One region of the Streptomyces sp. NPDC006687 genome, then DNA from elsewhere that is predicted to be linked to it. Evidence: predicted binding sites of a transcription regulator. Region 1 holds the regulator's gene; the other holds the start of a gene.

Evidence for each region. Region 1 encodes HrcA, which represses chaperone genes, less so after heat shock. Its sites were predicted from a motif close to TTNGCACTCNGNNNNNCNGAGTGCNAA; they were not measured.
Region 2: a site for HrcA is predicted at 1,147-1,173, ahead of groES (co-chaperone GroES). Genes of this name have one in related genera too.

Annotation. Positions count from the first base shown of each region.
Region 1 is NZ_JBEYJJ010000002.1:97,501-100,908, reverse strand. Features, by position in the region: gene dnaJ (molecular chaperone DnaJ) at 88-1,230, opposite strand; gene hrcA (heat-inducible transcriptional repressor HrcA) at 1,231-2,247, opposite strand; gene ABZ716_RS02775 (MBL fold metallo-hydrolase) at 2,407-3,138, shown strand; gene ABZ716_RS02770 (DUF3097 domain-containing protein) at 3,167-3,408, shown strand, end outside.
Region 2 is NZ_JBEYJJ010000006.1:218,016-221,423, forward strand. Features, by position in the region: gene ABZ716_RS10465 (HAMP domain-containing sensor histidine kinase) at 1-305, opposite strand, end outside; gene ABZ716_RS10470 (response regulator transcription factor) at 308-1,000, opposite strand; gene groES (co-chaperone GroES) at 1,317-1,625, shown strand; gene groL (chaperonin GroEL) at 1,738-3,366, shown strand.

The DNA of each region.
Region 1 (3,408 bases):
CCGTCGGCCCGGCGGCGGGGCCCGCAACGGCGAGGAGCCCGGTACGGGGTCCCCCGTACCGGGCTCCTGCACTGCCGTCCGCGGCGGTCAGCGACCGTTGAACGCGTCCTTCAGGCGGCTGAACAGGCCCTGCTGGCCCGGAGCGAACTGGCCCATGGGCCGCTCCTCGCCGCGCAGCTTGGCGAGCTGGCGCAGCAGCTCCTCCTGCTGGGCGTCCAGCTTGCCGGGCGTGGTGACCTCGACGTGGACGATCAGGTCGCCGCGGCCGCCGCCGCGCAGGTGCGTGACACCGCGGCCGTGCAGCGGGATCGCCTGGCCGGACTGGGTCCCGGGCCGGATGTCGATCTCCTCCATGCCGTCCAGCGTCTCCAGCGGGCACTTGGTGCCCAGGGCCGCGGCCGTCATGGGGATGGTGACCGTGCAGTGCAGGTCGTCCCCGCGCCGCTGGAAGGTCGGGTGCGCCAGCTCGTGGATCTCCACGTACAGGTCGCCGGCGGGGCCGCCGCCGGGGCCGACCTCGCCCTCGCCCGCGAGCTGGATCCGGGTGCCGTTCTCGACGCCGGCCGGGATCTTGACCGTCAGGCTGCGGCGGGAGCGGACCCGGCCGTCGCCCGCGCACTCCGGGCACGGGGTGGGGACGACCGTGCCGAAGCCCTGGCACTGCGGGCAGGGGCGCGAGGTCATGACCTGGCCCAGGAAGGACCGGGTGACCTGGGAGACCTCACCGCGGCCGCGGCACATGTCACAGGTCTGCGCGGAGGTGCCGGGGGCGGCGCCCTCACCGGAGCAGGTGCCGCAGACCACGGCGGTGTCGACCTGGATGTCCTTGGTCGTGCCGAAGGCGGCCTCGTCCAGCTCCAGGTCGAGGCGGATCATGGCGTCCTGGCCGCGGCGGGTGCGCGAGCGCGGGCCGCGCTGCGAAGCCTGGCCGAAGAAGGCGTCCATGATGTCGGAGAAGTTGCCGAAGCCGCCCGCGCCGAAGCCGCCCGCGCCGCCACCGCCGCCGCCCGAGGAGGACAGCGGGTCGCCGCCGAGGTCGTAGACCTGCTTCTTCTGCGGGTCCGAGAGGACCTCGTAGGCCGCGTTGATCTCCTTGAAGCGCTCCTGCGTCTTCGGGTCCGGGTTCACGTCCGGGTGGAGTTCACGGGCCAGGCGACGGAATGCCTTCTTGATCTCGTCCTGGGATGCGTCGCGGCGCACGCCGAGTACGGCGTAGTAGTCCGTGGCCACTTACGACTCCGCCAGGATCTGTCCGACGTAACGTGCCACTGCGCGTACCGCTCCCATCGTTCCGGGGTAGTCCATGCGGGTCGGTCCGACCACGCCGAGTTTGGCGACTGCTTCGCCGCCCGAACCGTAGCCGACGGAGACGACGGACGTGGAGTTGAGCCCCTCGTAGGCGTTCTCGTGCCCGATCCGTACGGCCATTCCCGACTCTCCGGCCTCACCCAGCAGCTTGAGGAGCACCACGTGCTCCTCAAGCGCTTCGAGCACCGGCCTGATCGTCAGGGGAAAATCATGTCCGAAGCGCGTGAGGTTGGCGGTGCCGCCGATCATCAGCCGCTCCTCCGCCTCCTCGGCCAGCGTTTCGAGAAGGGTGGCGAGCACGGCCTTGACGGTGGCCCGGTCCTCGACCTCGAAGGACTCCGGGAGGTCCTGTACGAGGTTCGGCACGTCGGTGAACCGACGGCCGACGACCCGGCTGTTGAGGCGTGCCCGCAGGTCGGCGAGGGATTGCTCGCCGAAGGGGGTCTGGGTGTCGACCAGACGCTGCTCGACCCGCCCGGTGTCGGTGATCAGCACGAGCATCAGCCGGGCCGGGGCCAGCGACAGCAGCTCGACGTGCCGGACGGTGGAACGGGTCAGCGACGGGTACTGGACGACGGCGACCTGGCGGGTGAGCTGCGCGAGCAGCCGCACCGTGCGGCCCACGACGTCGTCGAGGTCGACGGCCCCGTCGAGGAAGTTCTGGATGGCCCGGCGCTCGGGCGTGGACAGCGGCTTGACCCCGGCCAGCCGGTCGACGAAGAGGCGGTAGCCCTTGTCGGTGGGGATCCGGCCGGCGCTGGTGTGGGGCTGGGCGATGTAGCCCTCCTCCTCCAGCACGGCCATGTCGTTGCGCACGGTGGCGGGCGAGACGCCCAGTTTGTGCCGCTCGGTGAGGGCCTTGGACCCGACGGGCTCCTCCGTGCCGACATAGTCCTGGACGATGGCGCGGAGCACCTCGAGTCTGCGTTCACTGAGCATGCGCGCACACCTCCGGATGCGGGTCGGTCGGCCGGTCCTGGCCGGGCTCTCTCGGGCGGGCTGGCACTCTGGTGGTCCGAGTGCCAGGAATCCCCCGGTCAGTGTACGGCCGGGTAGTACGCCGCGGGCAAGGGCGGCCCGCCAGGGTAGCGTCGCGGCATGGACGTGCGTTGGGAAGAGGCGGGCTGGGAACGGGTGACCCCGCGGGTGGGCCGGCGACGGCTCCCGGTGTGGGACTGCACGGTGGGACTGGTGGTGGGAGCGGATTCGGTGCTCCTGATCGACCCCGGATCCAGCGTGCGGGAGGGGGCGGCCGTCCGGGCCGAGGCGGAGCGGCTGACCGGCCGGCACGTGACCCATATCGCATTCACGCACGGACATTTCGATCATGTGCTGGGTGGCGCGGCCTTCGCGGGCGCCCGGTCCTACGGGGCGGTCGGGCTGGACCGGCTGATGGCGACCCCCGGCGGCCGGGAGGAGCTGCGGACGAGCGCGGTGGCCCACGGCCTGGCCGGGGAGGAGGCCGCCGAGGCGTGCGGCCTGCTCCGGGCCCCGGAGCACCTGGTGTCGGGCGAGTGGACGCTGGAGCTGGGCGGGGTGCAGGTGCTGCTGGCCAACGTCGGGCCCGCGCACTCGCAGCACGACCTGGCCGTCTTCGTGCCGGGCGAGCGGGAGGCGGTGTTCTGCGGGGACCTGGTCGAGGAGTCGGGCGAGCCCCAGGCGGGCTCGGACGCGGTGCCGGGCCAGTGGCCGGCCGCCCTGGACCGGCTGCTGGCGCTGGGCGGGGAGGACGCGCTGTACGTGCCGGGTCACGGAGCGGTGGTCGACGCGGGCTTCGTGCGTGCGCAACGCGCCACACTGGCGGACCGGTTCGGCGTGTCGCGGGCGTGAGGGCGGCCGCGCTCCTAGTGTCGGCCGGATGCGTGAGTACTCCCCCGACCTGACCCCGCAGTGGAAGCGCGCCAAGGCCGTGCCGGAGGTGCCGGCCGACCCCGGTCTGGTGGTCGAGGTGGCGGGTACGGACTTCTGCGGGGCGGTGGTGGCCTGCGAGGCGGGCACGGTGACCCTGGAGGACCGGTTCGGCAAGCGGCGGGTGTTCCCGCTGGAGCCGCGCGGCTTCCTGCTGGAGGGGGCGGTGGTGACGCTGACCCGCCCGTCACG
Region 2 (3,408 bases), on a different contig from region 1:
TCGAGGCGGGGGAGGTCCCGGGGTTCGCCGCCGGCCGCGGTGCTCGCGACGGTCCGGCCCCGCGCGTCGCGGACGAGGACCAGGTCGACCCCGCTCTCCGGCGCGGGCAGCCGGCCGCCGGGCGGGAGGGTGCGGGTGTCGATCTGGGCGGCGACCTTGCGGGCGGCGAGCTCGGTGCGGCCGGTGGTGTTGTCGAGGAGGTTGCCGCGCATGAGGGTGTACAGCCACAGTCCGCCGGTGGCGAGGACCGCGGCCATCGCGAGCGCGGCGGCGAGCGCGGTACGGGCGCGGAGGCTGCTCAGCACCGTCAGCCGCCGTCGGGGGCCATGCGGTAGCCGGTGCCGTGGACGGTGAGGATGGAGCGGCGGCCGAAGGGGGCGTCGATCTTCCTGCGCAGGGAGGAGACGTAGACCTCGACGATGTTCGGGTCGATGCCGTGCGGGGAGTCCCAGACCTCGTCGAGGATCTGCTGTTTGGCGACGGCCCGGCCGGGCCGCTCCATCAGGCAGGCGAGGACGCCGAGCTCGCGGGCGGTGAGCTCGATGTCGCGGCCGCCGCGGCGGCAGCGGCGGTCGTGCCGGTCGAGGAACAGGTCCCCGGCCCGGAGCACGGCGGACGTGGACGCGGGCCCGGGGGCGGCGGCGCGGCGGGCGAGGGCGCGCAGGCGGGCGCCGAGCACGACGAAGGAGAAGGGCTTGGTGAGGTAGTCGTCGGCCCCGGCGTCGAGTCCTTCGGCCTCGTCGTACTCGCCGTCCCGGGCGGTGAGCATCAGGACGGGGGTGGCGTCGCCCTCGGCGCGCATCCGGGCGCAGATCTCGGCGCCGCCGGGTCCGGGGAGCATCAGGTCCAGCAGGACGGCGTCGTACGGTCCGCCGGTGAGGGCCAGCTGGAGCCCCCGGTGCCCGTCGTGGGCGACCTCGACGCGGTGGCCCTCGGCGGACAGGCCCTGCCGGAGGGACTCGGCCAGGTTCTCTTCGTCTTCGACGACCAGGATGCGCACGCGCCAAGCCTCACACAGGGGGCGCGGGTGGGCGCCGCCCTCCCGGGGTACCGGTCCCGGGGCGGCCCCGCGCCCCGCGGCCAGGCGTGCCGAATGCGCCAAACGGGTCCTCAGACGGCCGGATCACGTGGAACGGAGGGCGTGTGTTGGCACTCCGCTTGACCGAGTGCTAATCGCCGGAATAGTGTCACACCTGGCACTCGCCACCGGTGAGTGCCAACACAGCGACAGGCAGGTCCGGCACCCGCGACGACGGATCGACCTGGTCGCCACCTCAGACAGTTAACCCCGGATCTCCGAAGGGGGAGGTCGGATCGTGACGACCGCCAGCTCCAAGGTTGCCATCAAGCCGCTTGAGGACCGCATCGTGGTCCAGCCGCTCGACGCCGAGCAGACCACGGCCTCCGGCCTGGTCATCCCGGACACCGCGAAGGAGAAGCCCCAGGAGGGCGTCGTCCTCGCGGTTGGCCCGGGCCGCTTCGAGGACGGCCAGCGTCTCCCGCTGGACGTCAGCGTCGGCGACATCGTGCTGTACAGCAAGTACGGCGGCACCGAAGTGAAGTACAGCGGCGAGGAATACCTCGTCCTCTCGGCCCGCGACGTGCTCGCGATCGTCGAGAAGTAATCACTTCTCACGCATTGCTTTGAACTGCGCCCCTGGTCACCCCGCTGATTTGCCGGGCGGCGAGGGGCGCGGTTCGTTAAACCCGAGTTTTCGAGAGGGCTGAACCGCTCCCATGGCGAAGATCCTGAAGTTCGACGAGGACGCCCGTCGCGCCCTCGAGCGCGGCGTCAACAAGCTTGCCGACACGGTCAAGGTGACGATCGGCCCCAAGGGCCGCAACGTCGTCATCGACAAGAAGTTCGGCGCCCCCACCATCACCAACGACGGCGTCACCATCGCCCGCGAGGTCGAGCTGGACGACCCGTACGAGAACCTCGGCGCGCAGCTCGTGAAGGAGGTGGCGACCAAGACCAACGACATCGCGGGTGACGGCACCACCACCGCCACCGTGCTCGCCCAGGCGCTCGTCCGCGAGGGTCTGCGCAACGTCGCCGCCGGCGCCTCCCCGGCCGCCCTGAAGAAGGGCATCGACGCCGCGGTCAAGGCCGTGTCCGAGGAGCTCCTCGCGACCGCCCGCCCGATCGAGGACAAGTCGGACATCGCCGCCGTGGCCGCGCTCTCCGCGCAGGACGCCCAGGTCGGCGAGCTCATCGCCGAGGCGATGGACAAGGTCGGCAAGGACGGTGTCATCACCGTCGAGGAGTCCAACGCCTTCGGCCTGGAGCTGGAGTTCACCGAGGGCATGGCCTTCGACAAGGGCTACCTCTCCCCCTACATGGTCACCGACCAGGAGCGTATGGAGGCCGTCCTCGACGACCCGTACATCCTGATCCACCAGGGCAAGATCTCCTCCATCCAGGACCTCCTGCCGCTGCTGGAGAAGGTCATCCAGGCCGGCAGCTCCAAGCCGCTGCTGATCATCGCCGAGGACGTCGAGGGCGAGGCGCTCTCCACCCTCGTCGTCAACAAGATCCGCGGCACCTTCAACGCGGTCGCCGTCAAGGCCCCCGGCTTCGGTGACCGCCGCAAGGCGATGCTCCAGGACATGGCCACCCTCACCGGTGCCACCGTCATCGCCGAGGAGGTCGGCCTCAAGCTCGACCAGGCCGGTCTGGACGTGCTGGGCAGCGCCCGCCGCGTGACCATCTCCAAGGACGACACGACCATCGTCGACGGCGGCGGCAACGCCGCGGACGTCGCGGGCCGCGTCAGCCAGATCAAGGCCGAGATCGAGTCCACGGACTCCGACTGGGACCGCGAGAAGCTGCAGGAGCGCCTGGCGAAGCTCGCCGGCGGCGTCTGCGTCATCAAGGTCGGCGCCGCCACCGAGGTGGAGCTCAAGGAGAAGAAGCACCGCCTCGAGGACGCCATCTCCGCGACCCGCGCCGCGGTCGAGGAGGGCATCGTCTCCGGCGGTGGCTCCGCGCTCGTCCACGCCGTCAAGGTCCTGGAGGGCAACCTCGGCCTGACCGGCGACGAGGGCACGGGTGTGGCGGTCGTCCGCCGCGCCGCCGTCGAGCCGCTGCGCTGGATCGCCGAGAACGCCGGCCTCGAGGGCTACGTCATCACCTCGAAGGTGGCGGAGCTGGAGAAGGGCAACGGCTTCAACGCCGCCACCGGCGAGTACGGCGACCTGGTCAAGGCCGGCGTCATCGACCCGGTCAAGGTCACCCGCTCCGCGCTGGAGAACGCCGCTTCCATCGCCTCCCTGCTGCTCACGACCGAGACCCTGGTCGTCGAGAAGCCGGCCGAGGAAGAGGCCGACGCCGGTCACGGCCACGGTCACGGCCACAGCCACTGAGGCACGGCCGCTGAGGCCGGCGCCTGAGCGCCGGCCCCCGCA